DNA from 4 places in the Paenibacillus sp. OK076 genome. Region 3 is predicted to be linked to each of the others. Evidence: predicted binding sites of a transcription regulator. Region 3 holds the regulator's gene; each other region holds the start of a gene.
What was found. The regulator LexA, encoded in region 3, represses DNA repair genes until DNA is damaged. The targets are predictions, from matches to a motif close to CGAACATATGTTCG.

Region 1: a site for LexA is predicted at 3,798-3,811, ahead of recA (recombinase RecA). Genes of this name have one in related genera too.
Region 2: a site for LexA is predicted at 3,252-3,265, ahead of addB (helicase-exonuclease AddAB subunit AddB). Genes of this name have one in related genera too.
Region 4: a site for LexA is predicted at 3,208-3,221, ahead of BMY78_RS16935 (YhjD family protein). Genes of this name have one in related genera too.

The regions. Positions count from the first base shown of each region.
Region 1 covers NZ_FOCH01000001.1:1,624,390-1,632,159, reverse strand. The annotation lists gene rny (ribonuclease Y) at 1-1,389, opposite strand, end outside; gene BMY78_RS07415 (regulatory protein RecX) at 1,700-2,437, opposite strand; gene recA (recombinase RecA) at 2,664-3,728, opposite strand; gene BMY78_RS07405 (competence/damage-inducible protein A) at 3,968-5,224, opposite strand; gene pgsA (CDP-diacylglycerol--glycerol-3-phosphate 3-phosphatidyltransferase) at 5,332-5,919, opposite strand; gene BMY78_RS07395 (YajQ family cyclic di-GMP-binding protein) at 6,243-6,734, opposite strand; gene BMY78_RS32755 (hypothetical protein) at 6,887-7,057, opposite strand; gene BMY78_RS07390 (helix-turn-helix domain-containing protein) at 7,125-7,770, opposite strand, start outside.
Region 2 covers NZ_FOCH01000001.1:4,141,711-4,149,480, forward strand. The annotation lists gene addB (helicase-exonuclease AddAB subunit AddB) at 1-3,186, opposite strand, end outside; gene BMY78_RS18560 (class I SAM-dependent rRNA methyltransferase) at 3,650-5,026, opposite strand; partial or broken gene BMY78_RS33785 (Na/Pi symporter) at 5,675-6,013, shown strand; fluoride riboswitch at 6,188-6,271, opposite strand; gene BMY78_RS33375 (Na/Pi symporter) at 6,245-6,577, shown strand; gene BMY78_RS18570 (NUDIX hydrolase) at 6,637-7,071, opposite strand; gene mtaB (tRNA (N(6)-L-threonylcarbamoyladenosine(37)-C(2))-methylthiotransferase MtaB) at 7,182-7,770, opposite strand, start outside.
Region 3 covers NZ_FOCH01000001.1:3,344,206-3,351,975, forward strand. The annotation lists gene BMY78_RS14710 (HAD family hydrolase) at 1-646, opposite strand, end outside; gene BMY78_RS14715 (hypothetical protein) at 674-1,186, opposite strand; gene BMY78_RS14720 (DUF896 domain-containing protein) at 1,313-1,522, opposite strand; gene BMY78_RS14725 (LysM peptidoglycan-binding domain-containing protein) at 1,619-1,996, opposite strand; gene lexA (transcriptional repressor LexA) at 2,303-2,929, shown strand; gene BMY78_RS14735 (aldehyde dehydrogenase) at 3,040-4,341, opposite strand; gene BMY78_RS14740 (CatB-related O-acetyltransferase) at 4,900-5,559, shown strand; gene BMY78_RS14745 (YolD-like family protein) at 5,984-6,319, opposite strand; gene BMY78_RS14750 (hypothetical protein) at 6,333-6,590, opposite strand; gene BMY78_RS14755 (hypothetical protein) at 6,941-7,228, opposite strand; gene BMY78_RS14760 (SOS response-associated peptidase) at 7,496-7,770, shown strand, end outside.
Region 4 covers NZ_FOCH01000001.1:3,801,680-3,809,449, reverse strand. The annotation lists gene BMY78_RS16945 (ATP-dependent DNA helicase) at 1-973, shown strand, start outside; gene cysK (cysteine synthase A) at 1,535-2,494, opposite strand; gene BMY78_RS16935 (YhjD family protein) at 2,777-3,163, opposite strand; gene BMY78_RS16930 (hypothetical protein) at 3,565-3,798, opposite strand; gene BMY78_RS16925 (nucleotide-binding protein) at 3,795-4,832, opposite strand; gene BMY78_RS16920 (YitT family protein) at 5,679-6,401, shown strand; gene BMY78_RS16915 (DUF2188 domain-containing protein) at 6,611-7,081, opposite strand; gene BMY78_RS16910 (lipid II flippase Amj family protein) at 7,309-7,770, shown strand, end outside.

The DNA of each region.
Region 1 (7,770 bases), 1.7 Mb from region 3:
GCGAACTTCGCGTCCTGCCTGAATGGCATACGATTTCTCGACACCTTCGAACGATTCCGAAATCTCTTCCAGCTTCTCCAGTCGTTTGATATACGTTTCCAGCGTTTCGCGGCGTGCGCCCGGTCTTGCTGCGGAGAGCGCATCTGCTGCGCCAACCAACATCGCAATAACCGAAGTCGCTTCGCAATCCCCGTGATGGGACGCGATACTGTTGATTACAACCGGATGTTCTTTGTATTTCTTCGCTAGTTCCACGCCGATTTCGACGTGTGATCCTTCCACTTCGTGATCCAGCGCTTTACCAATGTCATGCAATAGACCTGCACGTCTTGCTAGGGTTACGTCTTCTCCGAGTTCGCCAGCCATCAATCCAGCTAGATAAGCGACTTCCATCGAATGTTTCAAAACGTTTTGACCATAGCTTGTACGGAACTTCAACCGGCCCAAAATTTTAATCAAGTCCGGATGCAGACCATGCACGCCCACTTCAAAGGTAGCTTGCTCACCGTATTCACGGATACGCTCATCCACTTCTTTGCGGGATTTCTCCACCATCTCTTCAATCCGTGCCGGGTGAATACGTCCATCAGCCACCAATTTTTCGAGGGCAGTACGGGCGATTTCACGGCGAATCGGGTCAAAGCCCGACAGAATAACAGCTTCTGGCGTATCATCGATAATGAGGTCAATCCCTGTAAGGGTTTCAAGCGCACGGATGTTACGTCCTTCACGACCGATAATCCGGCCTTTCATTTCTTCATTTGGCAAAGTAACAACGGATACCGTTGTCTCCGCCACGTGATCAGCCGCACAGCGTTGGATGGCGAGTGTAATAATCTCGCGGGACTTTTTGTCCGCTTCTTCCTTCGCTTGCTGTTCAATGTCCTTGATCATTTGAGCAGTCTCATGACGTACTTCCTGTTCTACGTTGGACAGTATGATACTGCGTGCGTCTTCCATAGTGAGGTTGGATATGCGCTCCAGCTCCGTCACCTGGTTTTTGTAGATCATTTCGATCTGCTGCTGTGTCTCATCAATTCGTTTCTCTTTGTTAGCCACTTGCTCTTCTTTACGTTCGAGTGATTCCAACTTTTTATCCAGCGACTCTTCTTTTTGCAACAATCGTCTTTCTTGTCGTTGAATTTCGTTCCGACGTTCACGAGTGTCTTTTTCAGCTTCGGCGCGAATGCGATGAATTTCATCCTTCGCTTCCAGCACCGTTTCTTTCTTCAGTGCTTCTGCCTCTTTCTTCGCGCTCTCCACGATTTGTACGGCAGCTTGTTCCGCACTGGAGATCTTAGCTTCTGCAAGAGATTTGCGAATAAAGTATCCTACTCCGAACCCAATGAATAGCGCGGCAACAACGAGAACGATCGTGATTGCAATCATACTGTTCACCTCCTCGTTGGTTCCTCCAAGGCATTCCTTGGGTCAATTTGCAGTTTTCAAACCTAACATATTTTTGGGAATAACGAATACTCACGGCGATCCCCCGCCGATTTTCATTTCAAGTGTACATGTCTCCACGCACTATCCGCCGTCTCCGACGAACCCATAATCATAAATGGTATAAATCTTAAAAAACAGAAACCGCTTTTTTGGAAGGAAAAAGGGTTGTCCATTTCTTACAGACTCATGTCCATTTTAGTATTTGACGAAAGAAATTGTCAAGAGAATGCAGTATAGTGAGTCCAGTCTGCTAATCCCATAACAACGATTCGTCATCTTCGGGGTCATTAGCCTCGTCTTCTTCAATTAAACCATTCACGACCCGACGCACCATATCCATGGAAAAACCTCGCCGCATCAGGAAGGGAAGCGTTTTACGTTTCTTCTCCTGGATGTCTCCTTTGACCTGATTCCATTTTTTGCGTCCGGCGGTTAGAGCCGTCTCAAATTCCGCATCTGTACTTACACCTTCAAGCGCTTCAGCAATCAGCTCATTGGCAATGCCCTTTTGACGCAGCTCTTGCCTTATCCACAGTTTTCCCTTCCGCTGTCCCTCCATACGCTGACGAGTCCATTCCTTCGCAAACAGTTCGTCATCGACCAAATTCTCCCGCTCAAGCCGATCCAGGGCCTCTTCAATCAACGGTGCAGCAAACTCTTTTTGACGAAGCTTCTGACTTAATTCGTGGCGTGTGCGGGGTTTATGCTCCAAATATCGCAAAGACTGTACATACGTCCGCTGTCGTTCGTCAGCTACGATGATATCTTCCAAGTCCTTTTTCAGAAACGTATTCCCCCGGGTCATCCGATATTTAATCATTACATCTTCAAGCACCGTAATTGAATATAAACCAAAGGTAATTCGATAACGAGCTTCCCTGCTTTTTGTTCGTTCAACCCGTGTAATGGTAAGCTCTTCGTTATCCGGGAATTGGGAGATTCCCTCCACCTCGGCTTCTTCATATAAATCATCTTCATGTTGATCCATTTCGGTCTCCCCTTCCATCTAAACCTCATACGTTTAACGTATTTCAAAAGAAATATCAGATACTAATACAAAAGGCCGGAAACAATGTCCGGCCTCTCACTAATAGTAATCATACCAACAGCCCCTGCCCATTCGGACAGAGGCTGTTGGACAGCGCGAGCACACACTGGACCCTTCTTAGCTAGATCGAGCCAAGCTCAATCAGATAAGTACGGAATCCAGAGGATTACTCGTTAATTTCAAATAATTCTTGCTCTTCTGCCGCTTCTTTTTGTTGATCTTCAGTCGTAGGTGCAGGAACTGCAGTAGTCAGGTTGCTGGCTTCACGAATTTTTTGTTCAATTACTTGAGCAATATCTGCATGCTCTTTCATGAACTGCTTCGCGTTCTCACGTCCTTGACCTAAACGCTCACCTTCGTAAGAATACCACGCACCACTTTTGTTAACGATGTCCAGCTCTGTACCAATGTCAATGATACTGCCTTCTCTCGAAATACCTTCACCGTACATAATGTCCACTTCCGCTTGTTTAAACGGTGGTGCCACTTTATTTTTCACAACTTTGATACGGGTACGGTTACCCGTGATGTCATTGCCTGACTTGATACTCTCAATACGACGTACATCCAGACGTACTGTAGAATAGAATTTCAGGGCACGACCACCAGGTGTTGTCTCCGGGTTACCAAACATAACACCGACTTTTTCACGAAGCTGGTTGATAAAGATTGCGATGGTTTTGGATTTGCTGATTGCACCAGACAGTTTACGCAGCGCCTGAGACATCAGACGTGCTTGCAAACCGACATGGGAATCCCCCATTTCGCCTTCAATTTCCGCTTTTGGTACCAATGCAGCAACTGAGTCAATAACGACAATATCGACAGCGCCACTACGTACAAGCGCTTCTGCGATTTCAAGCCCTTGCTCACCCGTATCTGGCTGGGACAGAAGCAACTCATCAATGTTAACACCCAGTTTGCTTGCGTATTGCGGGTCAAGAGCATGCTCTGCATCGATAAATGCAGCTTGTCCACCCACCCGTTGTACTTCAGCAATCGCATGCAACGCTACCGTTGTTTTACCGGAGGATTCTGGTCCATATATTTCAACAATACGGCCTTTAGGCAAGCCGCCTGTTCCTAATGCAATATCCAGAGCCAAGGAACCGCTGGGGATTATTTCCACTTGCATGTGAGTAGACTCACCCAGTTTCATGATGGATCCTTTACCAAATTGCTTCTCTATTTGACGGAGCGCCATATCAAGCGCGGCACGACGGTCTGACAATAAGCTCACACCCTTTACTGTTTATAATATAATGATACCTTGTTTTAACACGTTTGCCAAGCTTTTTTTCGAACATACATTCGTTTTTTTTGTGAAGGCCGAGGCGCCTCTTCCTCAAGGAAACTTTCCATTAAACAGAAAAAAGAACCGTAAACAAGGCTGTAAAGCCTGATTTTACGGTTCTTCCGTCTTCCTTTATTATACTTGCTTGCCTTGGTAAATGCAATCCGAGCTGTGAACTAGTCCATCTCCACAAGCTTGCGCCACAAACGATAAAGAATCGCTTTCGCTGAACGGATCCGAACCGTCTCCCGATTACCATTAATGCGCAGTTCATGAATTTCTGTCTCTTTACCACGCTCTGCCAGAGCGATGAAGACAAGTCCTGGCGGTTTGCGTTCGGAGTAACCCGGACCCGCAACACCTGTAACCGACAGACCGAAGTCCGCATCCCCAATCATGCGAATCTGCTCTGCGAGCACTTTAGCCACTTCCGGACTCACTGCGCCCGGTGCATCTTCACCTTCCAGATAGGAATGCGGCACATGGAGCAGCTTTTCCTTAATTTCATTGGAGTAACATACAATTCCGCCCTTAAGCATCGACGCACTGCCAGGAACTGATGTCAGACTCTGCATGACCAGCCCTCCTGTGCAGCTCTCAGCCGCGCTAAGGGTCAGACCCATATCAGACATCATAGTAACAATTGTGTACTCTATAGGCACATCCTCGTTCGCGTAGAGATGCTCTGGCAATCGTTCCCGAATCTGAACTTCCATTGCATCCAGCTTCAGCTTTGCCTCACTCTCACTTGGAGCCTTTGTAGATACACGTACCGTAACTTCTCCCTCACTTGCATAAGGAGCAATGGTAGGATCTGTCTGTGTATCAATCAGATCTAGGAGTCGGTCTTCCAATGCCGATTCGCCGATGCCTGCAAACTTCAGCATTTTTGAGTAGATCGGCATTTCTTCTGTCAGTACATGCTGGAACAGCCAAGGCTTAACTTCCTGTTCAAACATAGGAATCAGCTCTTTCGGCGGTCCAGGCATCACTACATAATGCTTACCATTGTCGGAAATCGCATTTCCTGCGGCAAGACCTGTTTCGTTCGCCAGCGGTGTTCCACCTTCGATAACGATCGCCTGACGACGATTGTTTTCGGTCATGTCCACATTGCGATCTCGGAAGAAGCTCTCAATTTTGTCCATAGCCAATCGATCTATATGCAGTTTGCGGTTCAAGACCGCCGCGATCGCATCCTTGGTCAAGTCATCTTGTGTAGGACCGATGCCCCCGGAAAATAAAATGACGTCTGCACGACCCTGAGCAATGCGAATGGCGTCACTAAGTCGATTTAGATTATCACCAACCACCGTTTGGAAATATACATCAATCCCGATCGCAGCCAATTCACGGGATAGATATCGGGCATTGGTGTTTACAATTTGTCCAAGCAACAATTCTGTGCCAACTGCAATGATTTCTGCCTTCATTCAGCATCCTCCTGTACATGTGGTGAGTGATCAAAGGGCAATAGGATGATTTCCTATTGCCCTTCGTACCAATGATTTCTTCATGCTTATCCATTTAACCTCAAACGTTAAGCTTTCGATAAATGAAGCAAATTTTTGTTTTTGATAAAGTAATCAATGCCTGACCAAATCGTAATAATCGCTGCAGCCCAAACAGCAATAACGTCCATGTGAATACCCGTGAATGAGAACGGGAAATTATTCAACAACAGCAGCACAATCGCTACAATTTGCACGACGGTCTTCAGTTTGCCCCAGGCACTTGCTGCAACAACCGAACCATCCAATAATGCAATCTGACGCAAGCCGGTAACAGCGAACTCACGACTAATAATGACCACAGCAATCCAGGAATCCAACTTACCCATTTCCACAAGTGAAATCAGCACCGCGGTAACCAACAATTTGTCAGCCAGCGGATCAAGCAATTTCCCCAGGTTGGTGACCATATTATTTTTCCGAGCCAGATAGCCGTCAATTCCATCCGTGCTTGCTGCAATGATAAAAATGACAGCAGCAATCAATTGATTATACGGAAGCGATAAGCTTCCCAATTGCAACGGTTCTGGATAGAACGGAAAATCTACGAGCAGGAACACCATCAAAAAAGGGATTAAGCAAATTCGTGCAAGCGTAATCCGGTTGGGTAAATTCACAAGACGCCCTCCCTCTTATCCTCCATTACTCCAAACATTCATCTTAATCCCGTATTCATCATCCGGAACATGAAATTTACAGTTTCACTGTCAATCAGCACTAAAAGTGCTCTCACTATGTAAAAACGCAAAAAATAAAGTCAACCGTTCAAACGCAAAACCGTTTTAAACGTTCCGGTGACTTCCAGAAGATGTACTGCTTTTCACAAAGTCAGCAAACGATGATGACTGGGCTTTGATGCTTATCTGCTAGCAATGCACACTTAGTATAATATACGCCAATTGCAGTGTCAAAAAACACGTCTAGCTACAAAAAGGAGATATTATTTGAAATTTGTATATTGCAGGTCCAGAGGCAGATTGGCACCGTTCAACAGCTGCATAACTGCTTGCAAATCATTCTTACTTTTACCTGTTACCCGGAGTTGATCTCCCTGAATCTGACTCTTCACTTTCATCTTGGAGTCACGAATCAAAATATTGATTTTTTTAGCGATATCCTGATCAATCCCCTGCTTGAAATTCAAACGCTGTCTGACTGTACCTGACGAAGCAGGCTCTACTTTTGCATAATCAATGTTTTTTAAAGGTAAACCCCGCTTAGCCATTTTGGATTGAAGTACATCGATGACAGCCTTGAGTTTGGTCTCATCATCAGATACGATCGTTAACGCATCCTTATCCAGTTTCAGACTGCTCTTGCTGCCCTTGAAGTCATAACGCGTGCCAATTTCCTTTTCCGTTTGTGTAACGGCATTTGTCAATTCCTGCAAGTCCATTTTGGACACGATATCAAATGAATTTTCTGAACTCAAACCAGTCACCCTTTCAGTTAATCATATGTTCTGTAACATTATAGAGGATACGCCAAGCAAAAGTCTAATTTTATGAGGTTTTTCAAAATAAAAAAGCATTTTTGGCTGCCACTTGAAATGGTTGCCAAAAATGCTCGCCGTACGGCGCCCTTCTAATAACGGCTGCGATTAGGCTGTCTGAACATGTCAAGCACACCCAGAAGCACATGTGCAAGTCCAAAGCCCAAAATTCCGTAACCCCAGGCAGTTGGAGTCAAGTAATAACCCAGGAGGCTGACAATGATCCCCAAACCTGTTACGATCCAGCTGACTGTCACAGCCATCCACCTCACTTCACCAAAAGTTAACTGCAAGTTAAGACATGGTTAGTGTCTCCTGTAGAAACTTTGGTTATTCGCCGCTAGTGTTGGTGCTTCCTTCGGTAGTGCTTCCTGTTTCATTCGACGTAGTGCTATCGTTACCTATTGAGGATGTATCCTCACCAAGCCTTAACCGAATGCGGTTTGTCGCTTTCCCGTCTGTCACAACCTGCCCTGCAACCTCAATTGTGGTCGCTGCAGCGTAACCGGACTTAATGTACATTCCTGCACTGTCCAATTCAAAAGTATAACTGTCTCCATCAGCGGTGTTGCCGTACTCCAACTTCTCTCCACTAGAGTTCTCGCCCTTGTATACTTCCAGCCAGCTATGCCCCGTTGCTTTAATCGTAACCGTCACAGGCTGCCCTGCGCTGCCGTTCACTTTAAAGTTCGTGATATTGCCTGATTTTCCGTCTTCAGCCACAGTTACAGAAGCTGGGGGACTTTCTGTTGGGTTCTCTTCATTTTCGCCCGTCGTTTGGCCATCCGTTTGTCCGTCAGTCTGTCCCTCTGCCGTTCCGCCGCCGTTACCGCCAGCCTCGCCTTCATTCGTTTCTCCGCTACCTGATTCATTAGCTGGCGGATTAGAAGCTTGACCATTATCTGTAGGCTCATCCGGTTTATCTTGAGGCAGCTGCTGGCTGTCTGTGATCTTGGTCTGATCCAGCCCTTGTGTA
Region 2 (7,770 bases), 800 kb from region 3:
TGAATAGCCTTTGTCCAAGGTATTGTCCATTTGAGCGATCGCATCCCGGTCCGCGAGCAGCAAGCCCTTCATTTTGAACCGTTTCAGCAGCTCTTGTCCTGCCTGCTCAGAAGTCATGCCATTCGCGGATTGAAGCAACGGATTATGCACATGGAAATAGAGTGTTCCTCCAGGCATCGCCGATTCTCCAAGCCACTCCTCGGCAGCACTAAGCAGCACCTCCAGGTACGTGAGCATCTGTAATGACAGGCCATAATACACTTCATGCAGTTTGAGATCGGTCTGGCTCGATTTGTAATCAATGACCCGCAGCAGCAGACCGTTCTCTCCTTCAGCCACATCCACGCGGTCGATCCGACCCACGATCTCCATCACACAGCCATTTTCCAATTCAAAACGCAGCGGTGGCAGCGGTTTGCCTGGTCCAAAATCAAGCTCCAGCCCAATCGGTTCAAAGCTTCCCCGTCTGGACTGTTCACCCAGAATAACCGATGCCCGGCTAACGATATCCTTCAGCTTGCGGAAGATGTAACCATATCGTTTCGTGCTAAGCAAAATCTCTCCCTGCAGCTGTGGTGCAATCTGCTCCACAGTGTGCTCCGCTTCCTTCCGACATTCATCCGGAGACAGACTGCCCCAGCTGCGATTCTCCTGTCGCAAACGCATCGCAAGCTGACTCAAGGCAGCATGGAACAATTGTCCAATATCAGGAGCTTGCAAGCGGTACAGCTGGCGCTCTTTCAGCCGCAGCCCATGGGATGCAAAATGGGAGAAAGGACACGCCACAAACCGCTCCATTCGGGAGACACTGGTCCTTACCTCTGTGCCATATAATCTACGGCTAGTAGCCGTACGTAGAGGTAACGCCCGATTGCGATAAAAGACCGATCCAAGCAATTGTTTCAGCTGAGGTCTGCTCGTCTCCCGAGAGACATGCCAGTTATAGATCGCCCACCACATTTCAGGAATATCTTCTCCACGGCGCCATCTTCGCAATTGTCCAATGAGATAAGAGAGGCTCTGACCAGGATGGTTAACATAAGACCAGTGTACCTCTTCAGCATCCGTAACCGGCGGTTGGGCAAGCAATGGCTGCTCATGCAGACCGAACATTTTCCGTACATGTCGTACAATTTCCGAGGGCAGTAATGTTTTCCCTTCATCATCTGCAACGGGATAACTCATCCATAACTGCTTGCTCGCCGCGGTCAGGGCTGAATAGATCAGAAAGCGTTCGTCCAGCATTTGTCTTGTTGCTCCGGGACCAAGCCCCAAACCTCTCTCCGTTAACAGCAGCCGTTCCTGCTCGGTTAATACACCATCATCCTGAGGCACGGCAGGCAGTTCACCATCTACTGCACCCAGAATAAATACGTACTTGATATCCTGAAGACGTGTACGATCCATCGATCCAACCAACACCTGATCAAGCGCTGGAGGAACGAGTCCCAGTTTCAGTTCGGTCAATCCGGTCTCCATCAGCCCTGCAAACAGATCGATATCCAGCCGTTCGGCCCCCATCATATCAACCATCTGATCTAATAGATCTAGGACGGCACCCCACATTTGACGATGCTCTCTCGATCGCTCCGGATCACCCTGGGCCTTGGCTTCTGCAGACATCTGATCCAGCTTCCAAGGAATCTCGGCATCTTCCAGTAATCTATAAAGGGCCGCACATTGGTCTTTAGCTGTCTTTGCCTTGCTCATTCGTTTCTCAAAAGTACCCAGCGGGTCAACAATCACCGTTCGGCATTTTTCCATTAAGGACAGCATCTGCTCCCGGCCCCGGCTGCGAACATCCTGGTCGTTGTCTTCCAGAGAAAGGCTGGGTACATACTTCCATGGCTTGCCATCTGTCCAGCGGTATCCGTGAATTCCACAAGCCAATATATAATTTTCAAGCTGGTCCATATCTTCACGCGTGATGGAACCGTCTCGAGGAAGCAGCAGATCCGTTTTTACACAGCGAAATACATCCTCATAACGCCAGCGACGGCGAACGATATCGAGTGCTGAACGAATAAATTCCGATAATGGATGATGTAGTTCATTTCTTCTCCGATCCAGAAAGACAGGCACGCCATAGTCCCTGAATAGGGGCTCAGCAATGTCGGCATATGTATCCAACTGACGAACAAGCACTGCCATATCTCGATAACGCGCACCTTCATCTTGCGCCAGACGACGCATCTCACGAAGTGCTCCTTCCATCTCAGCCCGGCGGTTCTCAGCAGCGTAAAGTCGGACACCTGCATCACGCCCCTCACTCTTCCAGCGAACTCTGCGATCAAAGCCAGCCTCCAAATGGGCCAGTCCAGGACTGCCCTCATATCTCGGCAAAACTTCCGGTTGAAGCACCGTTGTCTCATTAAGGACACCCAGATCCTCGGCCATGCCTTTGAGACGTGCGTATGCACTTGCTGTGGGATGGAACAGTTCCAATTCTCCTGGAAGTGCGCCGTGGTCGTAAGCACGATCCAACGTCAATGCAATTGTAACGGAAGAAGCTTGCAGCATCAGTCTTCCAATGACACTCATTTCCTGCGGGGTAAATCCCTGAAATCCATCGATCCAGATCTCTGCATCTTGCAGCAACCTACTCTCCGGCAATCGCTCTGTCAGTTCAGTCAACGTGTCTTCATCATCGATATATAGTTCGGTTAATTCCTTTTCATAGTCACGGTATATAAGAAGCAAGTCATGCAGCTTGTCTCCCAGAATCGGTGCAGAAGAGGAAGTATTCATTGCGGAAAGTCCTTCTTCCAGTGAAGTAGGGTCAAGTTCATAACGTTTAAACTCACTGTACAAATCATTTAAATCTCCTATAAATCCCAGCTGACTGCCCGATGCTCCAAACAGCTTCAATTCTTCCTTACGACGCTGGAGCACTTTGTAGAGCAGCATTTTTTTGCCTTCAGCTCCAATGGGAATACGGGCAGAACCACCTGCCTCCTGCATGACCCGATAGGCCAATCGGCGAAAACCAAGCACTTCAGCACGCATGGTACCTTTAATAGCACCAGAAGAAACCAGCGACTGTTCGGTTCGAAACGAACTCTGTTCCGGGACTAGCAGAATCAGTGGTTTACCTTGTGGTTCCTTTTGAAGCAGGGATGTGATTTCCCGGGTAATCAGCGCACTCTTGCCACTGCCTGCCCGGCCAATAACAAAGCGTACGGACATGTTTAATCCTCCAAACCATCACGAACAAGATTTTAATTCCCAGTATAACATATCTGACTTGGTTCGGAACATACGTTTGCCACTATCCGGCAATTCCAGAGAGCTTTTGCATGAGCATAGCAAAAAGGGGATATCCCATAAGTCATGAATATGACAGAGGACATCCCTTGTTAGCGTTATTTTGTACTAATGAACCTGAGACACGCTATGCGCTCCCATTAGCCCAGATCTAAGATCTAACGAATCACAGAGACGTTATTTCGGCGATTCGATCCATTTTTTATGTTTTGACACCGTTTGATGACGGAATAGCGTGACTGAGGTTCGTTAAATCTGGCAACCGTTGATAATCCACCTGTTAAGATGTGATAGGTTCGTTAGCGCATGGAGCGAAGTGGAATTCCTTTTGAGACAGCCCCTCTTTGCCAAAATAGATGAACGATCCAATACTGATATCGCTCGATTAATTCTTTTTGCTGCGTACTTCGAAGATGGCAAATTTCAGGTAATGACCTTCGTCTACCCCCAAAATTTGTGGGTGATCCTTACCAGCTGCTTTCCAGTCGATCAGACGCAATACTTTGCCTGCATCTTCGGCTGCATCCGCAATAGTTTCCAAGAAGAGATCCGGACGCATGTGGTATGAACAGCTTGCCGTTACCAAATACCCGCCCTCATTCACCAGCTTCATTCCTTGCAGATTGATGTCCTTATATCCACGGCATGCGCCTTTGACTGCTGATTTCGTTTTGGCAAAGGCTGGTGGATCGAGGATGACCACATCAAATGTTTTACCACCGGCTGCAAGCGCTTTGGACGTATCCACTTTCTGTTCGCCAGCACGTGCACGTACGTTACGCTCATCGAGGCCTTTCACCTGTTCACGCAAGTATTGGAATGCATCCGCAACGACAAATTCGACCCGATCAGTAAAACCGTTCAGCTCTACGTTGGTACGTGCACTTTCAATCGCATGTTCTGAGATATCGAGACATGTTACTTTTTTGGCTCCATATTTGCAGGCGTTCAATGTGAAGCTGCCTGTGTGGGAGAAACATTCCAGCACAGTGGCCCCATCCCAATAAGGGAACGTCACAACCTTGCCGCTTTTATTCACAGGAAGCAACTGCTGCGTACCATCCTGCTCAGTCTGTTGGAGCGTAATACCACTCTTGTAACCCCAACCCTTCATAAGTGGTTCAATGGCTGCACGATTCTCGCGTTGGTCGAAGAAGTACCCTGTCTTCTGGCCTTCCACGATATCCACCTTAATGAGTAATCCGTTCTCTGTTACCGTGACATGACGCGGGCAATCCCCATATAATGGTCCTTTCGTCTGCTCCAAGCCTTCGAGTTCACGAATGGACACATCACTGCGTTCATAGATGCCTTCCGGCTGCATCACTTCAATTAGAGCTTGTACAATCGCTTCGCGGCAACGGTCCATTCCCAATGTGAGCAATTGAACAACAAGAATGCTTCCAAAACGGTCAACGATCAGACCTGGCAGGAAATCAGCTTCCCCATAAACAAGACGGTATGCCTCCCCATCCTGGATAAAACGCTCCCGGTGGCGTAAGCAATCGCGGAAACGCGCTGCAAAAAACGCGGTGTCCATCTGTTCAAACTCCAAGGGTTGATAGGCCACGACTCGCACTGTGATTTGAGATGCAGGATTATAGTACCCTGTCGCGAGATAGCGACCTTGGTGATTCATTACGTTGACCAGATCTCCCGGCTCGGGATTTCCTTCAACAGAGGCGATTTCATTGTTATATATCCATGGATGTGCATGTTCAAGCCGCTTTTTGCGGCTGCGTTCCAGTGTAACTGATGGCAAGATAGATCCACTTCTTTCATAGTTAGTTGAAATGATAGGTTTGGTGCAAAGGAGACCGCTTTGATGATGGATTGGACTTTCGATCGCTGTTGTCTCCAAATTTTATTGATTTATTATTCAGAAGGTTAAAATTTGGAGACAAAGGCGAACGCTTCGCTGCTACAGTTCCAATTCCATCCCCTTCGCTACGCTTGCAGAGTCTCCGTATCTTTTGAATAGGGGCGCGGTAATTGGGGTGTCCGCTTCGGGGATGGATCGGACTTTCGATCGCTGTTACCCTCAGATTTTTTTGATTCCATTTCACTATAGGAAAAATCCGAGGATAAGGGCGAATGCTTCGCTTCTACAGTTCCAACTCCATCCCCTTCGCTGCGTTTGCAGAGTCTCCGTATCTTTTGAATAGGGGCGCGGTAATTGGGGTGACCATTAAGATAACTTATCGGTCTTTCAAACGCTGTTAACTTCAGAATTCCGTTAGCCTGTCATGGTTGTCCTTATTTACTCATAGGATGAGAATAAGGATATGCACGGAAGGAATGATGTTAACTCATGTTCAGAGATGTTGTGCTGCCCTTACTATACGGGCTTCTTATCTTTTTTGGCGGGATGAAGCTGATGGAAACAGCCTTACAGCGGATGGCCGGGCCCATGTTGGCTGGATGGCTGGGCCGTGCTACCTCTGCTCCCTGGAAAGGCATGGCTTTCAGTGCGGGCGCTACAGCCCTGCTGCAAAGCAGTACCGCCGTCACCGTGCTCACCATTGGACTCGCGAACGCCAGATTAATTAGCTACGGACGCACACTTGGCATTATTCTCGGCACCAACATCGGGACGTGCCTGACCACCGAGCTGGTCGGACTGCAGATCGGACGGGTTTCCCTGCCTCTGCTTGCCTTGTCACTTACAGGCTGGGCCGTCTTAGTTGTGCTTGGTGAACGAAATCAGCTCGCTCCTGAACGCACACGCCGGACGCTGTCTACCATGCAATACAGCTTTCTCGCTTCAGCCGGATTTGCCCTCGTTATGACAGGCATTCAAGTGATGCAATCCATTGCCGTACCCCTGCGAAGGTTGGGCGTATTCCAGTGGTTTCTGGATCGCTCAGCCGACAGCTTGTGGTGGGGCTTTCTGGCAGGTGCCTGCCTGACGGCGCTCATTCATAGCAGCGCAGCCGTCATCAGCATGGCGATTACGCTTGCAGCCACAGGCGTACTGCCTGTGGAGATCGGCATCGCCATTGTGATCGGGTCGAACGTAGGGACCTGTATCACCGCCGTGATTGCTGCCGCTGGCGGAGCATCCGCAGGCAAATTTGTCGCAGCCTCCCATGTCGTACTAAACATTGCGGGAGCGCTGCTATTTATGCCGCTGATCGGCCAGCTGCATGCAGCTTCGGCCTGGCTGTCAGCGGATAACGGGGCGCAGATTGCGCACGCCCAGACCCTTTTTAACGTCACCAGTTCACTGCTTGCCTTGCCGTTCTGTTACTTGCCGATTTGGCACAAAAAACCACCGGTCTCCACCCCAGTGGCGAAGTCACCCATGGCCTGATGTTCGAAACTCTCTCACTCTCGACAAAAAGTAGCGATACGTCACTCAATAGAAAACAGCTATACGTTAATGCCTAATTTGTTCAGTGCCACTCGTAAAATGTCATCGTTATTATCGTATCCGCTATGCTGCTGTCTGGACCAAGCTTCTTCCGGAGCGTACCAATCTACACCTTTGATTTCTTCAATCTGAGGCTGCAGATCGCCGCTTTCCGCTTCAACGAGATAATAATGAACTTCCTTGTCCACCGGACCAAACTCAGCATGCTGATACGTATAAGCAATGATATCGACGGGTTCTACAATTCGGCCGACCATGCCTGTCTCTTCCAGAATCTCACGCAGTGCGGTTTGTTCTACCGTTTCTCCAGCTTCCATTTTGCCCTTGGCGAGAGTCGTTTTGCCGTAGCGATCTACAATCAGTTGAATTTGGAGCTTTCCGTCTTCTCCCGTGCGGTAGACGACTCCGCCTGCCGAAATTTCTTTTTTATTCATGCTGCTCTCCCCCATTACGGAATTGACTTCATCTTTTTTGGAAAAAGAAGGACCTCATCTCCACGGGTACGCTCCCCAAGGAAATGAAATCCTTGTTCCTAACGCCTCGATTACATCGCTGCGGACTTGAGATTTTCCTCCAACACACGAACCAACGTAGCCTGGCTTTCATTCACACCCGCTTCGGTCACTTTGACACGGCATACCTTGCCGACCATATCCAGGGAACCATCAAAGACCAACTGAATGTAGTTGTCACTGTAACCGTGCAGTTTACCACTGCCTTCACGGCCCTTGGCTTCACCTTCAGGAATGACATCCAGTACTTGGCCCACAAATTGCTTGGCGTATGCCAGCTGCATTTGCTCGGATAGCTCAATCAGTTCATGCACGCGCGCATTTTTGACTTCCTCATCCACCTGATCCTCCATACGTGCTGCCGGTGTTCCAGTTCGTTTGGAATAGGGGAAAACGTGCATTTCGGAAAATCCGATTTTCTTCATCAGTTCATAGCCATTACGGAACATCTCATCCGTCTCACCCGGGAACCCTACAATAACGTCGGTTGTAATTGCTACATCCGGCATTGCTTCCCGAATGCGAAGCATTTTATTGTAAAACTCTTCGGTCGTATATTTACGGCGCATACGTTTCAATACGGTATCATCGCCTGCTTGCAGCGGAATGTGGAAGTGGCGC
Region 3 (7,770 bases):
GCTTATCTCCAACCATTAAACTCTCCTCAGGTTGCACTCCCAGCTTACTCAATGCGTGCTCGAAGATCGAAGGATCAGGTTTTCCTTTACCGAATGTACCCGAGATAATAATTTCGTCAAAAAAAGGAGCCAATTCAGGAACGCCATCAAGCTTCTCTTGTTGTAAAGCAGGACAGCCGTTGGTTAAAAGCAAAAGCTTGAACTTCCCTTGTAGATGACTCAACGTTTCCATCGTTTCTTCATAGACATGGGGTCTTGATCTCCGCTCTGCCCCAAATTGTGAGGCGAGTTGTTCCGCCAGATCTTCACGATCAACACCCAGCTTTAACAAGCCACGACGCCATGACTCTTTACGATATGCAGGTGCAAGCTGCTCCAACTGGCGAAATTCCGGCTGATCCCCACCCGTGAAGTTAGCCCAAAGACCTTCAAACGGGTTAATCCCAATCATTTTGGTAAACGAAAAAGTTTCATAAGACTCATACAGATTACGTGCCTCATTACGAACAGCTTCTTCAAGTTCTTCGGGTTTAACACCAGTCTCTTGAGCAGCGATCAGGCAAGTCTCATGAAAGGCTTCTCGAACACTGCGCTCATCCCACAGCAAAGTATCATCCAGGTCGAACAAAATCGCTTTTAACGCCATTTCGGTCATCTTCCCCTTTATGCAAAATTACTTTTTCTCGTATGTTTCCACGGTGATTTGATGTGCTTTGGCGAATTTCAGAAGACGCTCAGTGATTGCATCGGTATCATAACGATTGAGTAGTTTGGTAAATACCCATCTCTTACCTCGTGCATTATGCTCAATCACAACCGTGCCTGGCTCAAATCTGAATTTCACGATATCGTCGACTCCAATTGAACGCTCACGGTTCCCTTTTGTCGTCAAAATCCGGTTACTTCCTATTTTGACATAAGGACGACGGAGCATGAAGATGACTGCCAAAAATACATACAGCAACATGGTCACCCAGTCCCAGGTGGTCATCGGAGCTTTGACAAGAAATGTACTCATAAAGAGGTACAGGAATGCTAGTCCGATCAGAAAAATAGGAAACAGAAGGCTGCGTCCTTTAAATACTTCCTCACCTGGTGTGCCTGAAATCGGTTGACCGCTTTTTTTACGTTGCTGATTCAACTGCTTAGAATTTTTCCGAACCGTTCTCTCGAACGAACGCGACATGAGAATCCCCCTTAGATGTTCTTTGTATCGGCTTACATAACAGTAAACCAACATTTCCCCCTATAATTTGCAACCTCTAGATAACAGGAAGAAACCTAAATATCATAATGATATCATTAGGTTTCCTTAATGTTTGAGTTTGCCTTGGTGGCCTTGATCGTTCTCATCATCTACGATTTCAATCGAATCCAGTTGTTGTCTGAAATTGCTTCGAATGTTATTCAAATAGATTTCTCTAAGCTTGGCACGTTCAGCGAGCTCTTCCTCTGTCAATCCAGTAGATTTTTGCTTGCGAGCCAATTCATTAATACGTGCTACCAGACTATCTATATCCAAGCTTGTCCCCTCCAAAAATACAAAGTCATATTAACTTTGACATGATAAGGGCAGCTTGTCAAGCTGACACGCATTAATGCGTGTGAATATGCAGTTTTATTGTGTGAATTGAGGCAGTATTAAGACTTGCCCCACTTGTATTGAAGTTGATCCAAGTTGATTGACTTTCTTAATTGCTTCTATATATATACGTGTATCCATTGTTTCCGGTTTGTGATTCAATGATATACTCCATAGTGTATCTCCTTGTGAAACTGCTATCTTCCCGCCAGGCAACAGATCATTTTCATTACCAGCAAACACTGTCAATACTGTACTGCATCCAACCAGTATAATTAAGCTTACGATTATTAATTTCAAGACCCATGTTGGGACGTTACCTTTTGCAAAAACCTTCTTAAAATTCCTTATGTTCGTTTCAACCACTTCTGAATGCACCGGTTCGTAAATGCTTTGATAAGTAGAATATCTCATTAAATATCGACCTCCAAACGTTTGTTCCTATCCGTTGAAATCAATATAACACGAACACTTGTTTTGTACAATAACTTTTTAGAACAATTGTTCGCTTTTTTTTTGTAACATCCTACATTCCATTATCTTTCTTCTATTGTATGGGAACTGTCATTTGCAGTATTTGATTAGACTAAAAGAAATTTTTCATCTTAATTTGCAAAAAAACATTGATTTTATGGCATTTTATTTAGAACTTATGTTTGTACGAACGGAGGTTCTATGTTATAATTTTCCCAAACGTTACTAAAATGGGGTTGATACGGTATGTCGAAGATATCCAGCAGGCAACAGGCTATTCTGGAGTTTATACGCAATGAAGTCCGGTTGAAGGGGTATCCTCCTTCCGTACGCGAAATTGGTGAGGCCGTTGGGTTGGCTTCCAGCTCTACAGTACATGGACATCTGGATCGTTTGGAGAAGAAAGGTCTGATTAGACGCGACCCAACCAAACCAAGAGCCATTGAACTTCTCAGCCAGGAAGAGTCAGAGCATTCACATCAGTTTGCTCACAGCGTTGCTCGCATTCCAGTCGTGGGTAAAGTTACTGCAGGGGTTCCAATCACAGCAACAGAAAATATCGAAGATTACTTCCCTCTTCCTACGCATTATGTAGGCGATCAGAAAGTATTTATGCTTTCGGTCGTGGGTGACAGTATGGTTGAAGCAGGCATTGTTAACGGAGACTATGTTATTGTACGTCAGCAGCAAACTGCGGATAACGGCGACATCGTAGTAGCCATGACTGAAGACGATGAAGCAACGGTAAAAACGTTCTACAAAGAAAAAGATCATATTCGTCTTCAACCGGAAAATTCGACTTTTGAACCGTTGCGTTTGAAACACGTTAGCATCCTCGGCAAAGTCATTGGCCTTTTCCGTGATATTCATTAATATGTATTGATGTTGTTCAGATGTTTCACAATAAGATACTTAAAGAGGTTGTCCCGTTCCGGGACAACCTCTTTTTTCTACATATTACTTATATTATTCTACGTTAACGACTATTCGCTGCGTCTAAGAATGCTCTTATGATGAGAGAACACATCAAAACTCTGATGACCATGGTAAGAACCCATTCCACTTTCTCCTACGCCGCCGAACGGAAGATAATGTGATGTCATATGAGACAATGTGTCATTAATACAACCACCACCAAAAGAAACTTGATTCAGAACCTGATTCTGCAGATTATCATTTTGCGTGAAGAGGTATAATGCCAGTGGTTTTGGACGGCGAACAATCTCATCTAGCATCGGGTTAAGATCAGTATACTTAAACACAGGAAGGATTGGACCAAAGATCTCCTCTTGCATCACTGGGGATTTCCAATCCACTTCCCCCAGTACTGTTGGTTCAATGAGCAGCTGATCACGTTCAGATCGTCCACCAATCATTGCTTTGCCATCTTGGAGTAACACCGCTAAACGATCAAAGTTACGTGCGTTGACAATGTGCGGAAAATCAGCATTTTGCAACACATCGTCTCCAAATTTGTCCTGAATTTCTGCACCGATCAATTCCACTAATTTGTCATGTACATCCTCATGTACAAGCAAATAGTCAGGAGCGACACAGGTTTGCCCAGCATTCAGAAATTTACCACGAACAATGCGCTGAGCCGCCAGCTTCAAATCCGCATCCTGATGAACTATGACTGGGCTCTTACCCCCTAGTTCTAACGTAACTGGAGTCAAATGCTCAGCAGCTGCCTTCATAACAATGCGGCCAACACCTGTACTGCCTGTAAAGAAAATATAATCAAACTTTTCTTTCAGCAATGCTGTACTGGTCTCGACTTCTCCTTCCACAACTGCCAGGTACTCACTAGGAAATATCTCATGAATCAAATTATAAGTCAGACGTGATACGGCTGGAGTTAATTCAGACGGCTTAATAATAGCACAGTTACCCGCAGCAATGACTCCAATTAGAGGGCCGAAAGCCAGCTGGAACGGATAGTTCCATGGTGCAATAATAAGAGCAACTCCATAAGGTTCTGGATAAATTAGGCTTGTACCATCAGGTATAGCAGAATTTGTAGGCACAGGTTTTGGTGTTGCCCATTCCTCCAAGTGTTCCAATGCAAAATCCAGTTCACCCAACACAATTCGAATCTCGGAGCCATAAGCCTCTGTTTCAGATTTATTTAGATCCGCACGGAGTGCGTCAAGAATACGTTGCTGATATTTCTCAATTCCCTGTCTTAATTGCTGAAGAGCACGAATACGGTACTCTACAGACTTGGTTTGACCTGTATAAAAAAATGTCCGCTGTGCGGAAACCAGTTGCTTCTCTTGTTCCATATTAACATCTCCAATTAATTGTTCAAAATTTAATTTCTAAAAACATAAATGAATTATAACGCAATTATATGAAACTATCAACATATAGATACTGTAAAAATAGAGTAAACAATCAATATGAACTTTCGCTTCAACGATATGATCGTAATTTAATTAACCATTCTCTTTTTTATTGACTACTTTAAAACCTCAATGCTAAGATGCCAAGATCTACACTACGAATACCAGCTTTCCCTTTACCTTTTTGTTTCGGTCCCTGATCTACTACAACGTGAGATAGTAATCGTTCTCGATAGCGCACACGGTTTCTGCCTATGTTATTTCTTCCTGAATTTTCTCTTCATTAAATACACTTGATATATACTTGGAATCAGGATACTTACTGCATATGTTTACGAGAATAGGATTGACAAAAAAAGAGGTCATTGCTACAATGGCCCTCATATCTTAAGGAAGGATGATTCAGATGATTCGTCGTCTAAAAAAACTAAAGAATGTGGCTACCGCATCACGCTTCTAAGTTACTCAGAAATATAACTTAGAAGCGAGGAATTTAAAATGAATATAAACCACTTTAATCACTGGTCCGAAATTAAGTATTTAAAGGACATTGGAACCAATCCATTAATTGATGTTGGCGATTACTCCTATTACTCTGGTTATTACGATAACCATTCATCTTTTGAAGATGGATGCGTGAGATATTTATGGGGAGATGAAAAATCGAGGAGCTTATTCAACCCGATTGAGGAATTTGGTTGGCAAATAGATCGATTAATTATTGGTAATTATGTATGTATCGCAGCCGGCGTCGTTATTCTTATGGGAGGAAATAACAATCACCATGCGGAGTGGATCACGGTTTATCCGTTCGCTAATCAAATTAGCCGTTCATTCTCACCCAAGGGAGATACCATTATAGAAAGCGATGCATGGATCGGCATGAATGCCATGATTATGCCTGGTGTTACCATTGGTGAAGGTGCGATTGTTGCAGCAGGCTCAATTGTAACAAAAGATGTCGCCCCTTACACGATAGTTGGTGGAAATCCTGCAAAAGAAGTTAGAAAGCGTTTCTCAGAAGAAAAAATCATGAAGTTAAAAGAAATGCGCTGGTTTGATTGGAAAAGAGAATCAATTGAAGCAGCCACTCACTTACTTTCTAGTTCTTCTATTGATGAGTTATATGAGTACTATTTATCAGAAATTAAGGACTGAGCTCCTATATATATAAAGCTAGGTAGAATAATATTCTACCTAGCTTCTTTATATCCCCCGCCCACAAAAAGAAAAACCCCTCAGCGCTAGAGCGCCAAGGGATTCAGCTATTAGTACAACGTGATATATTAATCGCGTTCCCATTGGTGGACTTGGGTACGATTTATGTACGATGGCTTCATATTATTGTTTCTTTCATTATATAAGCGCTAAATATGGAATCCAATAGAAACAAAAGCTCGTATTCAATCATAGCTTTGCATGACTTGAGGGACGTTTGGGGGACGAGTTGGGGGATGTCCCCGAACTTCAAATGAACCGTCAGTACAGCTCCGATGGATTACAAATCATATGTCCGAAACAACCCTATATAATAGAAGGAAAAAAACTGAGCCCCTGGAGTAATCCCTTGGGGCTCTATCAATTATCGGCTTGCCGCAGTAATTTCTTCGATCTTGATCCAACTATAATCCTCATCAGCGCGTACAAGTTTAATTCTCCTGTTTGGCTTATCGATCGATGTCACAACGCCCCGCATAATCTCGTCATCAAATGGGTTAAATACAGTCAACGTAACAGAGCGGCATTCTTGGTAAGATTCCAGGATCGCTTCCTCAATGAGCTGCATTTCCTGTTCATCCAAGGCAGGCTTCCCCCGTCTCTCTTGTTCCTTCATTTCGTTTAAGTATGCTTCCCGATGTTCTGGAAGAATAATGCGAGATCCTTCAAAGATCCCGTTAGCCGTCAATTTGCTCGACACATTGCATTCCTCCTCAGTATTCAGTCCAATAGCTTAAATCATTTGGCTGCGCCGGCGACGGTGCCTTAGGAAGCTTAGGCAGCTCAGACTCTCGTTCCCAGTCTTCCAAAATAACGATACTAGCCGTATCTGACTTGTCATCCCAATGTATGTATTCCGAGGCTATAAGAGCGTCCAGGGCAGCCATGACGTCTGGCTTATGCTTACCCGTTTTAACAGTCAATTCATGGATTGTAGGCAGCCGTCGCCGCCCACCACTGTAGTTGTACAAGATCCGTAGGACCTTACGTTGATAATCTGTCAACATGTTAACCACCTCGAATTCATTATATGCGAACATTTGTTCTTTTATAAACAACAAAAAAAACCAGTCGAGCAGACCAGGTACATTTATAGTAGCACTCATAGGAGAGAGTAATAATAGCTTACACCATGTTATGTAATTTTATTCTTGAAGGCAGGTATGGAGCAGATATTGAATAAATTCATAAGTTCTTCAGACAATAGAGATGCAGGCAACAGAGTAGGTAACCAGTTTGAAGTGCATCAAGATCGTAGAATTATTTGGGATTAGCAAAAACCCGCTAACCTTAGTAGTTGGCGGGTTTTCCTTTAGTAAGTTTAGAAACCGGAATCTTGTGTAACAATTCCTGAATAATAGGCTCTTACTTGTGATGGAGTAACTTGAACGATATTCGTTCTTTGAAGAGTGCCATAATAATGATCGGCATCAGTATAAAAATAGGTTGAAGGAATATTAGCATTTGATGGGTAATCTTGATAAACGGTCACACTTTTTTGTTTGTTCATAATCGTTACATCTGAAGCTTGGCTTGCCATTACTGGCACCGATATAGACAAAAGCGCAAGAGACAAAACAGAAGCAGTTAAGATTTTTTTCAAAGCCACAAGATCATCTCCTAGTATTTTATATGTATTACACAAACAACAATACTATATTTTTACATGTATTCATGTAACATTCGTTACATAATTAGGATAATCACACACCTCCTAACCCATAACTTACCGCATCTATCCTTTATGGCAAAACGATATAATTGGATTGAGATTTTTTAATGTATTTTTCAATCTTCAGGATTACTCCATAAACCAATGTTTGATCAATTTATTGTGTGATTATATATTGCAAAGACAATACAGGAGGTGTTTTGTATGTGTGGTAGATTTACAATCACTGACCCCATTGAAGCTATATTAGACCGGTACTATGCATCTATTGCAGATGGATTTGAGTACAAGCCTAATTACAACGCTGCACCTATGCAGTACATCCCCACCATTATAGGGAGCAAAGACGGCAATAGGCTGGGCTCACTCCGATGGGGACTGGTACCCGTTTGGGCCAAGGATGACAAGATCGGTAACAAGATGATTAACGCTCGAGCTGAGACACTAAATGAAAAGCCGGCCTTTAAACGACTGATCAG
Region 4 (7,770 bases), 460 kb from region 3:
AGAACCGCCGCTGCTGCGTGAGATCGAACGTCTGACCAGCGTATTGGATGCGATCGGCGAAGAATTGGTATTTGAGAGCGGATTGTTCTCGCTAGATGGCTATCAGATGCGTGTCGTGGAAGAACATCTGGACATGATTCAGTCTGCCCTTGCGTTGTTCCGTAAGGAAGATGGGTATATCTGCTGGGCTGAAGAGAGCGAAGACGAGACAACCTTATCGATCATGCCGCGTACCGTGAAGGAAATTCTGAACGAGCGTGTGTTCAATACAGGCATTCCAATTGTCTTCTCATCCGCAACGTTATCTGTGGACAGTTCATTCCGTTATGTGGCAGACAGTCTGGGGATTGATGATTTTGTATCGTTCTCCGTGGCTTCTCCATATGACTACGCGGACAAAATGCAGATGAAGATTACCGATGAAACCGTACCTGGTCACCCTGAAAATGAAAATCGGTTGCGTGACGCCGTGACGCTGCTTCAGGAGAGTGGGGGTCGTGCCCTGATTCTGTTCCGTACGATGGAAGAGCTGCGTGCATTCAAGCAGGATATCGTTCATATGCCTGAGGCTCAAGGGTTACGCTTTATGTACGAGGGAGATCGGGAGATTAGTGACCTGATCGCGGCGTTCCAGCAGGATGAGGAAAGTGTGCTGTGTTCCGTCAATCTGTGGGAAGGACTGGATGTTCCAGGACCGTCATTATCCAATGTCATGATCTGGTCGCTCCCGTATCCACCACAGGACCCTGTATTCAATGCAAAACGCACAGCGTCAGCGGCACCTTATGAAGAGATCGATCTTCCATACATGCTGCTGCGTGTAAAGCAAGGTCTTGGACGTCTGATTCGGACGAGCACGGACTCCGGTTCTGCGGTCATTCTCGATGAATCGCTGTATACGAAAAAGGAAGCCAAAGACCGCATTGCGGCTCTGCTTCCCGAAGGTGTAGAATGGACAACCCTGACACACTAATCAGCTTACGTTAAATGTTCATGCTTTATTGTGATGATAAGGCTTCTTACCGAAAATAAGTTCTTGTTCTCTGCGGACTCACCATCCGTATGTGAGCAAGAGCTTATTTTCTCGTTATCCTCAAATTTTCTTCTCGTGCCTTTTTTCAAGGGAAGGATTCGATCTATAGGCGAACGCTGTGTTTCTCCGAATCATTTTGTTCCTTCCCTACGTTCCTCTATGAGTCAAGGTAATGTATGGATAGGGATTTCCCCTCGCTTCAAATGGCTCCAAAATTCTAACGAACCTGCGGCATCTTATTAAGGTAATACTCAAGTAATGAAAACTTTAACGAACCCCATTAACGTTATCTCCCCCAAAAATGGCTTTTGAGCCTGTAAATCGACCGAATTTGGAGAAATAACGTCGCTGTGATTCGTTACACGTCAAACCTGCATAAATGAGAGCGAATAACGTGTGTCAGGTTCATTAGAACCGATGAGCGCTAACAAGGGGGTGTTCTCTGTCATGCTCATGACTTAGGGGAAAGTCCCTTTTTGGTGTGTAACGATTGTAGCTGTGTTAAAAAATACCCATGCTCAAATACCGTTCCCCGGTATCAGGCGCAATGCAGAGCACCCGGTGACCCGGCCCCAGTTCCCGCGCGATGCGCAGGGAGGCCCACACCGAAGCGCCAGAGGAAGGGCCGAGCAGCAGCCCTTCCCGGGCAGCAAGCTGCCGCATCGTATCCAGTGCATCCTCATCGGACACCTGGATAATGGCATCCCACACGTCGGTATTCAGAATGTCCGGAATGAACCCCGGACTTGTACCGACGAGCTTGTGGGGTCCGGGCTCGCCACCGGACAACACCGGAGAACCTTTGGGCTCCACCGCATAGATGCGGATACCGGGCAACTGCTTGCGCAGTTCTTCCCCGGTGCCAGTAATGGTTCCGCCGGTTCCCGCCGTAGCGATGAAGGCGTCCAGCCTGCCATCCATCTGCTGCATAATTTCGGGTGCCGTGGTGATCCGGTGGATGTCCGGGTTCGCCTGATTCTCGAATTGTTGGGGAATGAAGCTTCCTGGAATGTCCGCTTGAAGCTCTCTGGCCTTGCGAATCGCACCAGGCATTCGTTCCGCGGCAGGGGTAAGTATGACATCTGCACCGTAGGCTTTCAGGATATTGATGCGTTCCTTGGACATGTTGTCCGGCATGATCAGAATGGCTTTATATCCCTTGGCAGCAGCATTCATCGCCAGACCGATGCCGGTATTTCCGCTGGTCGGTTCGATAATGGTTGCGCCGGGAAGCAGCAGTCCTGCCCGTTCCGCCTGAAGGATCAGGTTGTAGGCGGCACGGTCTTTGACGCTTCCGCTGGGATTGAAATATTCCAGCTTGACGTATACGTCAGCGGAGTCGCTGCCCGTAAGTCTGTTCAGTCTAACGGCAGGTGTCTGGCCGATCAGTTCGGTAACATCTGCGGCAATGCCTGTATGTGCGGGTGGTTGATTTTTAATTAAATGCGAATTCAAGTCCATGAAGTACAACTCCTTGATTGATAAGACGTTTAAAAGCAATTCCAATGAACAAGTCTGTCCGCCATTAATGGCAGGCAGGCTTGTTTGCTTATAGGAATCCATTTTCATTACAAGTCTGAACGGAATGTACAGACAAGTCTATTCCATCTTAATGAACGCAGCCTCCCGGGGTCAACCTGTTTCGATTAGGCAGAAGGGTGGGGAGTCTGAGAAGTAAGCGAACTAAGTGGACTAAGAAATGTGAATTCAAACGAAAACGGGTACATTAAGCAGATGAATCAGCTATAACGGCTGGGTCAAATCCATATCCAGATGCCGGCTAAGCTCTTTTTTGACTTCATTCCGCGCAAACGTCCACAGCATATAGAACCGCTGCAAATATCCTCTGCACAGATACTGGGTCTCGATTCCATCGACTTGCCGCTTCTCCTCCAGAACCTTGACACCACGAGTTCTCATCTGTTTGCGAAGCGTCAGCATTTCCTTGAGTACATCATTCTGAATGCGGGTTAGAGACAGAATGTAGACCTCTGGCATTTTCAGCTGCAACGTATCCAGTGTGCGAATATCCCGTTCAAGCACATCCAGCAGCAGGGTGCGTACAACCATGCTTTTAATCAATCGGTGGTCTTCATCCGCAGGGGATGGGGCGGAAGGGGATGATGACATACTTTCACTTCCTTAACCTTGAATTCGGACATGTTCTTATTTACAGAACGTATGTTCTTATATTATAATCAATATATGCAATGATGATACACAATACAACCGAGAAATATTGGAAGCAGTCCATATGCGATTTATGCTGAGATTTGAGGAGGTGAAATAGGGACAAGCCTTCTCCAAAATAAGGTATAATTTTTGGGTTTTGCAGGAAACCTAAGGGCATAAAGAAATCGACTTAATGCATCAAAGGGTGAGATGAAGAGGTAGAGAGCTTTTGGTCCGTTGATAAAGGGAAGGTTATGAAGGATTGCGAAAGTGTTGCAACAAAAAAGCCCCTGCCTTGGGCGGCGGGGCTAGATGATCTGCCGAACCAGACGGCAGAGTTGTATATGAGCATGAAGCGGTTAAGCCAGATACTGAGGTTTCTCATAAAGAGCCTCTTTTTCCAGAATCACTTTGTAAGGTCTTTCCTTACCCTTCAGCGAAGGGCCAATCGTAGTCAGCGGTACGGCCGGTTTGTGGAAACGATCTTCTTCCTTGGGTTCCGGAACCGGTCGTGATGATTCGGGCGCAGAACTGAGGCGTACTTTTTTGTCGCTGCCCCAGCGCTTGCTTATTTTTTTCGTTTCCGGTTTCATTCCGGTTCGCCTCCTAACAAATCGTTGATGGCGTTAAACAGATGACGGTTCTCCAAATCCATCTGCTGAAATATCGCCTCATCCGCTTCAATATGTCCAATAATATGAACTGTGATTACATACCTCTTGGCTACAGGATAGCATAGCAGATACTCTTTCTCAAGGTAGTCGTCGTAGAGATTGATCTTGATTTTGTTCTCCAGGTAAGAATCAATAACCAGAATTCGCTTCGGATCATCGGGCGGTTTGTCGTCGTTGGCGGACAAGTTATATTTTCTCCCCGGTTCCCCAACATTACCACATAATTGTTCAATATGACCACTGTCATCTGTACGGTATATGGCAGTCCCGCGCACGGCAAATGGAGGAAGGGAGACAAATGCACTTCGAAGTGCATCGCTCATTCGCTCCAGCATAACTGCATCTGCTTTGCGGGTACGCAGTAACTCCCTGAAGAATCGCAGCAGCTTGAGCAACTGCAACCGGGCTTCGCCCTCAGACCTTTTGTACTTCTCAATGATTTGTTCCACTTCGGGATCGCTCCATCGTCCCTGTTCTTCGATGCTGTCGGCGATTTTGGAACAGGCCACCGAGACGGCTGGCGCCCATTTCCCATCTGAACGAATTTCGTAAACCAGCGGATTTAAACCTAGTAGATCGGTGGGCATCCGCAGCCCTTCAACTTTTGTGGCATCCTTGATGTCCGTAATATCTTCAGGGAGAATGAAAAAAATACGCTTTCGTCCTAGTCGACCCATAAACAAACCCATTTCCAGCATTGTATTATCACGGACAGAGGCATAGTACTTCCCGCGAATTTTAGATATATCATCCGGATGAAAAATAAAAATGGCAAAGTCAGTCGTACGCACTTCTGTTTCCAGATCGTCCATGGTATAACTGCTTGGATTAAAAACTCCGGAGTACCAAGGGGTAACTTCGGCCGAGAAACGCAAGTTTTCGTGTACTGCGGCTGCAATCGGCTTCGCTTCCAGCGAGCAGCCAATAAAGACTCTTGGCTTTAACGTTTTCATCAATCCGCCTCGCTTAAACCGTAGTGGGAATCAATTGTTATATTATACCATAAACAGCAGAGTAAGTCTGGAAACGTTTAGCTGAACCAAGAAAGCCGATTACATCTGCTATAGTGTATGTGCAAGAGGGGAATGATTCCTTTAAAATCCGCGGAAAAATAAAAAATGGACCCAAATTGTCACAGTTGGGTGACTGGACAGTTATATTTGGAAGCTTCAGTCATAGAATGAAGGAGCAGGTAGCACCATTAGGTAGAGAAGCTTGTCCTGGTGTGGCTGTTTGACGGCTCAAGCAGGCCAGAGTGTGCTTTTTGCGCATATTTGAAGGATCTGCTGTTTCGACCCAATCACATCGGTGTTATATAATAGAAGAACAAGCAAGTTAGCTTAGATTTTTAAACTAAACCTTTACACGGTAACGGAGAGTGTAGACCCGTCTGAAGAAACGAAGTGTTCGCCTTTATCACAGGATTTTTCCCTTACAAAAAGGGAATCAAAAAAATCCGGGGATAACAGCGATCGGAAGAGGGGCTACAATCGAAGTGATTAGTGTAAAGTATAGGTTTAATTGGCACAGCTAACCACCAACAGACAGAAAGGATCAGGATACCATGAGTTCCCGAAGGATAATCTCCCCAAGGACGATCTGGAAACGTTACGATCTCTCTTACACTTAGCGCCCCTTGTAGAGTACATCACCGTAAAGAAAAAAAACGGCTGACTCTGCGAAAGAGGGGATTGGAATGAATACTATTCGAAGGACAAATACGATGATTTCTTCCAGGCTTGCCTTTTGCAGGGTACGGTCGGTGCAAACCAACCTTTACAAACTGCGAGGGAACCTGAATGAAGAGAACATCGTTAACCTTACAACAAGTTAAGACAGAGGCGGGAAAGTTCGCCATTATGCTGCTCGGAACATTTATTTTGGCATTTGCCTACTATCACATTAATTTTCAGAATCATTTATCGGAGGGCGGATTTGTCGGTCTGGCCCTGCTTGGAAAGTACGCGACAGGCTTATCACCTGCGATCGGCATGCTGCTGCTGGATATTCCAGTCATGATTCTGGCCTGGTTCATCAAGGGCTGGAAGTTCATGATTCAGGCGCTGCTGGGTGTGGCCGCATTCTCATTGTTCTATGACGGGTTTGAGCGGTACTCCACCCTGGTCATTCCGTTTCACGGTAATCTGTGGATTCCGGCAGTCCTGTCCGGTGTTATCACGGGCGTGGGAGCTGGTATGGTGCTTCGATTCGGAGGCGCGACAGGTGGAGATGACATTCTGGCGGTGCTCATTAGCCGTTGGAAGGGCTGGAAGCTGGGAACGGTTTTCTTTGTCAGCGATGCGTTTGTACTCGGATTGTCGCTTTTCTTTCTACCGGTAAAAGAAACTTTATATACCATTCTGGCCGTATGGATTGCCAGTAAAGTCATTACGTACATGGTCAGTTTCCCGGCTCGCCGGACAGTTACGACCTCAGCTGTGAAGCTGCCTGTATCGACTGCAGCCAAAGTAGTCAGCGGTGCCTCACAACGAGCTCCGGTGGCTAGAGGGGTTTCGCATTAAACGTAAAGATCCCCCTATTCGTAATGAATGTTGTTCGAGTAAGGTGGGCTTGCCTCATACCAAACACAAAGCCCTTTTGCATGCTTGATGGGAATTATTCCATTAGCGGCGAAAGGGCTTTTTTGCTTGCCTTAAGTAAAAAATTGACGTGTACATTTACGATATATCCTATTTTAGAACAGATTTACTCAAGTTTTAGAACAGATCACTCAAGGCTTGATGGAAGAGGCAATTTGTCCATCTTCATTATGGATAATAGCTCGAATGTTCTGTTTTTCACTCTTTTCTTTGGCAGCATCTACAGCCTCTGCTTTGGTTCGGAACGTAGCCAGAGATTTGGATTGACCTTCTTCCTTGATGGCCCAGCCTGAATCGGTAGGAACGACATGAATATTATCATGGCTTTTGGAAGAAGAGACAGGTTCGGAATGACGGCGTGGAGAGGAAGATTTTCCATGGTCCGATTTGCTGTCTGATGAAGATTTGGTAGTCTGCTTCGAACTTTTCGATGTGGGATGATTCTCATCCCATTCTTCCGCTTTGGCAGTAGCGATTGCAATGGAGCGTCCTTCCTCGTAACCGTCATCCAGCAGTGCATTGGCAATTTCAATGGCCTTATCTCTGACACGAGGCTCCAGATTTTTCATGGAAACGGGATAATCCTGTTTGTTCCACGGCATATTGATTCCCTCCTGTACAATATAAGTTATTTGTATATTACCCTTTACCCGGATGAATAAACGATTATTTGTGGAGAACCCTTAAGCGGATGGTGTAGTTTTAGTGCATTATACCGTTCAACTTTTCAGTGCTTTTCTATACTTTTATGTGGATTAGCAGTATAATACTTCCAAGCTTGAAAGTACAGATAGAAGCACATTAGGAAAAAAGATAAGGAGTTTTACATATGTTTAGTTTGAGCCTGGCCATTCCTATGTTATTTACCATGCTTATTCATGCGGCTGACAGTTTGTCCTATGCGCTGCGTCTTGGGGGATTGCGTACTCGCAGAATCGCGCTGGCCTTATCCCTGTCCGGAATTTTGCTGCTGGTGTCGCGTACCTCCAATATGGCCCAAGGGCCGATGGTAGGCAATCTCGTGGATACGGCGACGAATGGAGGGAACCCACACTTTGCAGCGCAACTGCACTGGCTGATGGGCGCGGCTACGGTTGGAACAGCCTTGGCGATTATAAGTTTTCCAACGATGGTCAAGCTCGCTTCCCGAATGGTCGTTCATTTTGAGGCGGCAGGATCGATTCCTTCGATGGTTCGAGGTCTGCTAAAACGCAGCAAGATCAAAAACGCGATGTATTATATTACCCCACCATCATGGAAAATGGCAAAATTATTGGTACACAACGGAATG